Regions from separate parts of the Arthrobacter sp. MOO21 genome, predicted to be linked through region 1. Evidence: riboswitches for the same ligand, from Rfam matches in the RefSeq annotation. Region 1 holds a riboswitch; each other region holds the start of a gene.
The links. Region 1 has a riboswitch for S-adenosylmethionine ahead of AC2JAJ_RS00835 (bifunctional o-acetylhomoserine/o-acetylserine sulfhydrylase). Riboswitches for the same ligand answer to the same signal wherever they lie in the genome.

Region 1 (2,253 bases):
CCGGCCTCGGCGCCGCCTGCGAGGTTGAAGGCGACGACGGCGCCGGTCCCCTTGGGACCGTACTTCCGGCCGCGCTCGTACCACGGGCTGGAGGGCAGGCCCGCGTAGGCGACGGATTCGACGTCGTCCCTTCCTTCCAGCCAGCGCGCCACTTCGGTGGCGTTGGCAACATGGCGTTCCACGCGCAGGCTCAAGGTCTCCAGTCCTTGGGAAATCAGGAAGGCGTTGAAGGGCGAAACTGCCGATCCAAGGTCGCGCAGCAGCTGGACACGGGCCTTGAGGATGTAGGAAAGGTTGGCCCCCAGCGCACCACCCTCCCCCAGGTCACGGGCGTAGACGAGGCCGTTGTAGGTGGGGTCCGGGGTGTTGAAGCCGGGGAACCGTTCCGGATCCTTGCTGAAATCGAACTTGCCCGAATCGACGATGACGCCGGCGATGGCCGCTCCGTGGCCGCCCAGGTATTTCGTGGCCGAGTGGATCACAATGTCCGCTCCCCACTCCAGGGGACGGATGAGGTACGGGGTGGACAAGGTGTTGTCCACGATCAAGGGGACGCCCGCATGGTGCGCCACCTGCGAGATGCCTTCGATGTCCAGGACATCCTGGCGGGGGTTGGAGACCACCTCGCCGAAGAAGAGCTTGGTGTTCGGCTGGACGGCCTCGCGCCACTGGTCAAGGTTGTCCGGGTCGGCCACGAACGTCACGGAAATGCCGAACTTCTTGAGCGTGTGCGCAAACAGGTTATACGTGCCGCCGTAGAGGCTGGGGCTGGCCACGATGTGGTCACCGGCCTCGGCGATGTTCAGGACGGCGAACGTTTCGGCCGCCTGCCCGGAGCTCAGCAGCAGGGCGGCGAGGCCGCCTTCGAGGCTGGCGATCCGCTGCTCCACGGCGTCCTGGGTAGGGTTGCCGATCCTTGTGTAGATAGGCGCCAACTCGGCCAGCGCGAAACGGTTGGCAGCGCTTTCTGCCGTGGGGAAGACGAAGGACGTGGTCTGGTAGATGGGAAGCGCACGGGCGCCCGTGGCGCTGTCCGCTTCCTGCCCTGCGTGGATCTGGCGGGTTTCGAAGGACCATCCGTTGGACATTCAAGGCTCCTTTGACATGGGCCCGGCATGCTGGGAGCACCTCGGGCCGCGCTTGCTCTCCGGCCGTTGCCGGACAACCAGGTCCTCACCCGGGGCACCCCACCGCGGATGGAGGGTTGCCGGCCAGCGAGCCGGGGCTTGGTGCTGGCACTCATGACCTGGGCCCAGTGTAGGAACAGAGCCGCGGTTGGGAACAGGATTGTGACGAACATGGTCCCGCTCCGGGCCGCCGATGCGGTCTTTCCCTGCCTCCCCGGAAGTTTCGCCAAAGTTCCACAGGGAACCCGCAGGATTGACCGAGGTTCGGCTTTTGTACCCCGCCTGTCGGATAAATTCGCTGTGGGAAAGTTCCACAGCACAGTTCTCCAACGCACAAAAGGATCGGGATTCCGTTGCCCCAATTGTTCCGCCAGGCTCTCCGCACCGTCCTGCCATCTTTGGCTGTTGGCCTCGCCACCCTGGCAGGCGGGCTCGCGTCCCCGCCCACCGCGTCGGCGGCACCCGCCGCGCCCGCCCCGCCCGAAGCAAGCGACAACGGGCGCTACCTCGTACGTTTCGCGGCCGGGGCGGATGTCGCCGGCGAGGCGCGGTCCCTCCGCGCCCAGGGGATCGGCGTCGCCCGTACGTTTGAAACGGCACTGAAGGGCGCGGCCGTCCAGGCGACCGCCGCGCAGGCCGCCGCCCTGGTCCGTTCCGGGCGGGCGACCGCCGTTGAACCGGACTACGCCGTCACAGTTTCAGACACGCAGCGGAATGCGCCCTGGGGACTGGACCGCACCGACCAACTGGCCCTTCCGCTGTCCGGAACCTACACGCCCCCGGCTTCCGGGCAGGGCGTCAGCGTCTACGTGGTGGACACCGGAATCCTCGCGTCGCACGTCGACTTCGGCGGCCGGGTTGCACAAGGGTGGACCGCGAAGAATGACGGGCTGGGAACAAACGACTGCAACGGCCACGGAACGCACGTGGCAGGGACCATCGCGGGCTCTGTTTACGGTATGGCCAAATCCGCCACCCTCATTCCGGTGCGGGCACTCGCATGCGACGGCTCCGGCCTTTACTCTGATGTGATTGCGGGCCTCGACTGGGTGGCTGCCAACCACCGCGACGGAACACCGGCCGTGGTGAACCTGAGCATCGGCGGACCGGCGAGCAATACCCTCGA
Region 2 (2,253 bases), 1.9 Mb from region 1:
TCCACCACGAACTCCTGAAGTTCGTTGAGGATGTGCCCGTAGAGGAAGCCGTAGTAGGCGCGGTAGACGTGGAGTGCGTCGGCAGGCTCGAATCCCGCCGCCACCAGCAGGGACAGGATCTGTTCCAGTGGCCTCAGGGTGCCCAGCGGCCGGAGGCCCAGCGGAGTGGAAAGGGGCCGCGTCACCAGCAAGGGCACTGCGTTGGGGTGCCGGAGCGCTTGCCGGCGCAGGCTGTGGGCAATCTTCCGAAGCTGCGCCTTCCAGTCCGGGTCCGAGGGCTCGATGGACAGGTCATCGAGAACAAGCTCCGCCACGCCGTCGAGCAAGGCGGCGCGGTTTTGGGCGTAGCGGTAAAGGCTCATGGGATCCCGGCCGAGTTCCAGCCCCAGCCGGCGCATGCTCAGCGCTTCCAGCCCTTCGGCATCCACCAGTTCGAGGGCTTTGGCCAGGACAATGTCCCTGCTCAGCCTGCTTTTCGGTTGGCCGCTCCTGGGGGTATCGGCGGAAGTCATCGCGTGGTCCTCATTGCCGGGCCGCCGTCCCACGGTAACTGGGAGGGTTGCCTCATATCTGGTCTACGGGTAAAGTCTACAGTGTAGACACCGTGGTGACAGCACTCTGTGCTCCCCTGAATTTTCCGGGGGATGCAACTACACAATCCTTGCCCGCAGTGCAGGGCATCGAGGCTCGCCGCTGTAGCCTACCGGCGGCACAGTGCACCGAGCGAAGGGAGCCGTCATGGCACATTCGCAGTTCGACCAGTTCCTCCAGGAAGCCACCTACGTCGACCAGGCGTCAGAATCCGCCCTCGACCGGGACCGGTTGTTTGGCCTGTACATGAGCTGGTGCTTCATCAACCAGCAGGTACCCGGGGCCGAATCCAGCTTCTGGTCAGCCATGAATAACAGGATGCCGGCAGGCCGCAAGGGCGTGCGGATGACGGGGCCGGCCGCTGCCGACTACATCGTCACCACGTATCCCGAACTCGTGTAGGCCTTACGGGGACTACATCCGGCCGCCTGATGACCGGGAAATGGACATGAATGCTGTGGTGCCGCAGGCGCCGCAGCATTTTCATGCCCGGCCGAAAGATGCGCATGCGCGTCCCCGGCCCGGGGTGCCGCTCAATTACGGAACATGACGACGGCGGCGATGCGGCTGCGCGCGTCAGATGTTACGTTTTTGGGGAGTAATGAGTACCGGCGTTAAGCCCTGACTGGCCGGTCGGCAACCCTCCCTTTCGCGGCGGGGTGCCTCAGGTGAATACTCGGCATATCGACCGATTCGAGCTGCAAGCGTGAGAGAAGGAGATCCGTCGTGCCTGACGCACCCGCCCCTGAAGAAAAGCTGTCCTACCGCCTGATTACAGGCCCGGACGACCGATCATTCTGTGAACGGATCTCCGCTGCCCTGGACGAGGGGTATGTGCTGCACGGCAGCCCGGCGGCCACCTTCAACGGCAGCAGCGTCATCGTCGCCCAGGCAGTGGTCCTGCCGGCCGCGATCGCTTCCGCAGACGCCGCCGTGGCCACCGCCGTGGATGAACTTGACGGCGAATTTGAGGGCGAGTTCGACGGCGAGGGCCACGCATGAGCTACGCAGGAGACCTGACACCGCAGGAAGCCTGGGCCAAGCTCGAGCAGGGCGCCATCCTGGTGGATGTCCGCACCGAGGGCGAATGGGCCCACATCGGCATCCCGGATACCAAGGCCACGGACAACGACCCGCTCTTCATCCAGTGGACCTTCCGGGGCGGCATCCCCAACCCCGACTTCGTGAAGGACCTCAAGGAGCAGGCACCCGAGGACCCGTCCGCGGAACTGGTGTTCCTGTGCCGCTCCGGCCAGCGGTCCGTCGCCGCTGCCATTGCCGCCACCCAGGCCGGCTTCACCTCGTACAACGTGCTGGAAGGCTTCGAGGGGGAGCCGGACCGCTACGGCGAACGGACCGTCAACGGCTGGAAGAACCGCGGCCTGCCCACCAACCTCGGAAAGAACTAAGTGACCTTCAACCCAGATGCCTCCGGCTGGAGCGCCGACACCCAGGCCGTCCGCGGCGGACTCGACCGCACCAACTTCCAGGAAACGTCCGAGGCCATCTTCCTGAACTCCGGGTTCGTCTACGAATCGGCGGCGGCGGCAGAACGCGCCTTCACGGGCGAGGATGAACGGTTCGTCTACTCCCGCTACGGCAACCCCTCCGTGGCAACCTTCCAGGAACGGCTCCGCCTGCTGGAAGGCACCGAGGCATGCT
Region 3 (2,253 bases), 1.3 Mb from region 1:
CGGCGCTGGATCATCGATCCCATTGACGGGACCAAGAACTTTGTCCGCGGCGTCCCGGTCTGGGCCACCCTGATTGCCCTGGTGGACGAGGGCGAACCCGTGGTGGGCGTGGTCAGCGCCCCGGCCCTTGGCAAACGCTGGTGGGCGGCAAAAGGCATGGGCGCGTACATGGGCCGGTCCCTCGCTGCCGCCACGCGGCTCCGCGTCTCCAACGTATCGAAACTTTCGGATGCCTCCCTCTCATACTCCAGCCTGACGGGCTGGAAGGAACGCGGGAACCTGGACGAGTTCCTGGGCCTGACGGAAGACGTGTGGCGGACCCGCGCATATGGCGATTTCTGGTCCTACTGCATGGTGGCGGAAGGTTCGGTGGACATCGCCTGCGAGCCGGAGCTGAACCTCTACGACATGGCCGCCCTGGTCCCCATCGTCGTGGAGGCGGGCGGCCGGTTCACGTCCCTGGAAGGCGAGGACGGCCCGTTCGGCGGGAACGCGCTGGCCACCAACTCGATCCTGCACTCGGAGGTTCTGCACCGCCTGAACCCCTACCTGGACGATCTGCTGTAACGGTCGTCGTATCGCCCTGGATCCGAATATTGCGACGCCGGACACCTCCTGAAGGAGGCGTCCGGCGTTCTTTATTCGGCAGGCGTAACAAATGCCTTAACAATTGGCCCGGCTTCAGTCCGGGCCGTTCCATGTTCTACGCTTTTATGCAGGTCACGAGTGCCAGCGCAAAACCCCGGTTTGCTGGCCAGGCAACCCTCCATTCGCGGTGGGGTGCCCCGGGTGACGACCAGGCCGGTCCGGAGCGGATGCGGCAAGCGCGGATTCCTGTGATGTCGGGGTCCTGATTCAAGTGAGGTCTCTGTGACAACTGCCACCGTCTCCCCCAGCACTGCCATCGCCGAAACTGCGGCCGCCTTCGACGCACGCCAGGCCGCCGCCGGCCACCCCCTCGCCGCCGTCACCGGCGCCGAGATCCAGGCGCCCCTGATCACCGGCGGGCATGTCCGCTACGCCAACCTCGACTACGGCGCGTCCGCACCGGCACTGTCCCTGGTCTCCGCGTACCTTAACGAAATCCTGCCGTACTACGCGAGCGTCCACCGCGGCGCCGGCTACGCCTCCCAGATCAGCACCTCCGTGTACGAGAACGCGCGGAGCATCGTCCGCGACTTCGTGGGCGGCCGCGCCGACGACTCGGTGATCTTCACCCGGAACACCACCGATTCGCTCAACCTGCTGGCCGGCTGCCTGCCCGTCACCGACGGCCACCCTGCCGGGGAGGTCCTCTACCTGGACATCGAGCACCACGCTAACCTCCTGCCGTGGCAGGGGGTGCCGCACCGCAGCATCGTGGCCGCGGACACCATCGCGGGAACCATCGAGGCCGTCAGGGCGGAGCTGGAGCAGGGCGGCGTCAGCCTCCTTGCAGTCACCGGCGCCTCCAACGTCACCGGCGAAATCCTCCCCATCCGCGCACTGGCCGCGCTGGCCCACCAGCACGGCGCACGGATCGTGGTGGACGCGGCCCAGCTCGCCCCGCACCGCCGGGTGGACATCAGCGCCGACGACGTCGACTACCTCGCCTTCTCCGGGCACAAGCTCTACGCGCCCTTCGGCGCCGGCGTCCTGGTGGGGCGCCCCGACTGGCTCGACGCCGGCACTCCGCACCTCGCCGGGGGCGGTGCAGTCAAAGAAGCAAGGCTCGACGGCGTCAGCTGGGCCACCGGGCCGGCCCGCCACGAGGGGGGCTCGCCGAACGTGCTCGGCGCCGCCACCCTTGCCCGCGCCACGCAGGTCATTGCCGGGCTGGACCAGGACCGCTGGCACGCGCACGAGTCCGCCATCCGGTCCTTCCTGGTGGAAGGCCTCCAGGACATCGAGGGTGTCACTGTCCACCAGATCTTCAGGGACACCAACCCGGAAACGGACACCATCGGCGTAGTCAACTTCTCCGTGGAGGGTTATGACGCCGGTCTGGTGGCCGCCTACCTCTCGGCCGAACACGGCGTGGGACTGCGTGATGGCCGCTTCTGCGCGCACCCGCTGCTGAAGCGGCTCGGGCTGCCGTCCGGCTCCCTCCGCGCCAGCTTCGGCGTCGGATCCAGGCTGGAGGACGCGGAGCGGCTCCTCGACGGCATCCGCACCCTGCGCAGCAGCGGGCTGGGCTGGGACTATGTCGTGGATGCAGGCCGCTGGGTGCCGGCCAATGACTTCCGCACCTACCCGCACTGGGCGCCCAATACG

Region 2: it holds a riboswitch for S-adenosylmethionine, as region 1 does, so the genes downstream of both, AC2JAJ_RS09495 (DUF1737 domain-containing protein) here and AC2JAJ_RS00835 (bifunctional o-acetylhomoserine/o-acetylserine sulfhydrylase) in region 1, are expected to answer to the same signal.
Region 3: it holds a riboswitch for S-adenosylmethionine, as region 1 does, so the genes downstream of both, AC2JAJ_RS15340 (aminotransferase class V-fold PLP-dependent enzyme) here and AC2JAJ_RS00835 (bifunctional o-acetylhomoserine/o-acetylserine sulfhydrylase) in region 1, are expected to answer to the same signal.

What each region holds. Positions count from the first base shown of each region.
Region 1 covers NZ_CM170671.2:170,848-173,100, forward strand. The annotation lists gene AC2JAJ_RS00835 (bifunctional o-acetylhomoserine/o-acetylserine sulfhydrylase) at 1-1,088, opposite strand, end outside; SAM riboswitch class IV at 1,132-1,247, opposite strand; gene AC2JAJ_RS00840 (S8 family serine peptidase) at 1,481-2,253, shown strand, end outside.
Region 2 covers NZ_CM170671.2:2,061,310-2,063,562, reverse strand. The annotation lists gene AC2JAJ_RS09505 (TetR/AcrR family transcriptional regulator C-terminal domain-containing protein) at 1-512, opposite strand, end outside; gene AC2JAJ_RS09500 (hypothetical protein) at 739-993, shown strand; SAM riboswitch class IV at 1,189-1,304, shown strand; gene AC2JAJ_RS09495 (DUF1737 domain-containing protein) at 1,318-1,593, shown strand; gene AC2JAJ_RS09490 (rhodanese-like domain-containing protein) at 1,590-2,000, shown strand; gene AC2JAJ_RS09485 (O-succinylhomoserine sulfhydrylase) at 2,001-2,253, shown strand, end outside.
Region 3 covers NZ_CM170671.2:3,301,692-3,303,944, reverse strand. The annotation lists gene hisN (histidinol-phosphatase) at 1-567, shown strand, start outside; SAM riboswitch class IV at 719-833, shown strand; gene AC2JAJ_RS15340 (aminotransferase class V-fold PLP-dependent enzyme) at 871-2,253, shown strand, end outside.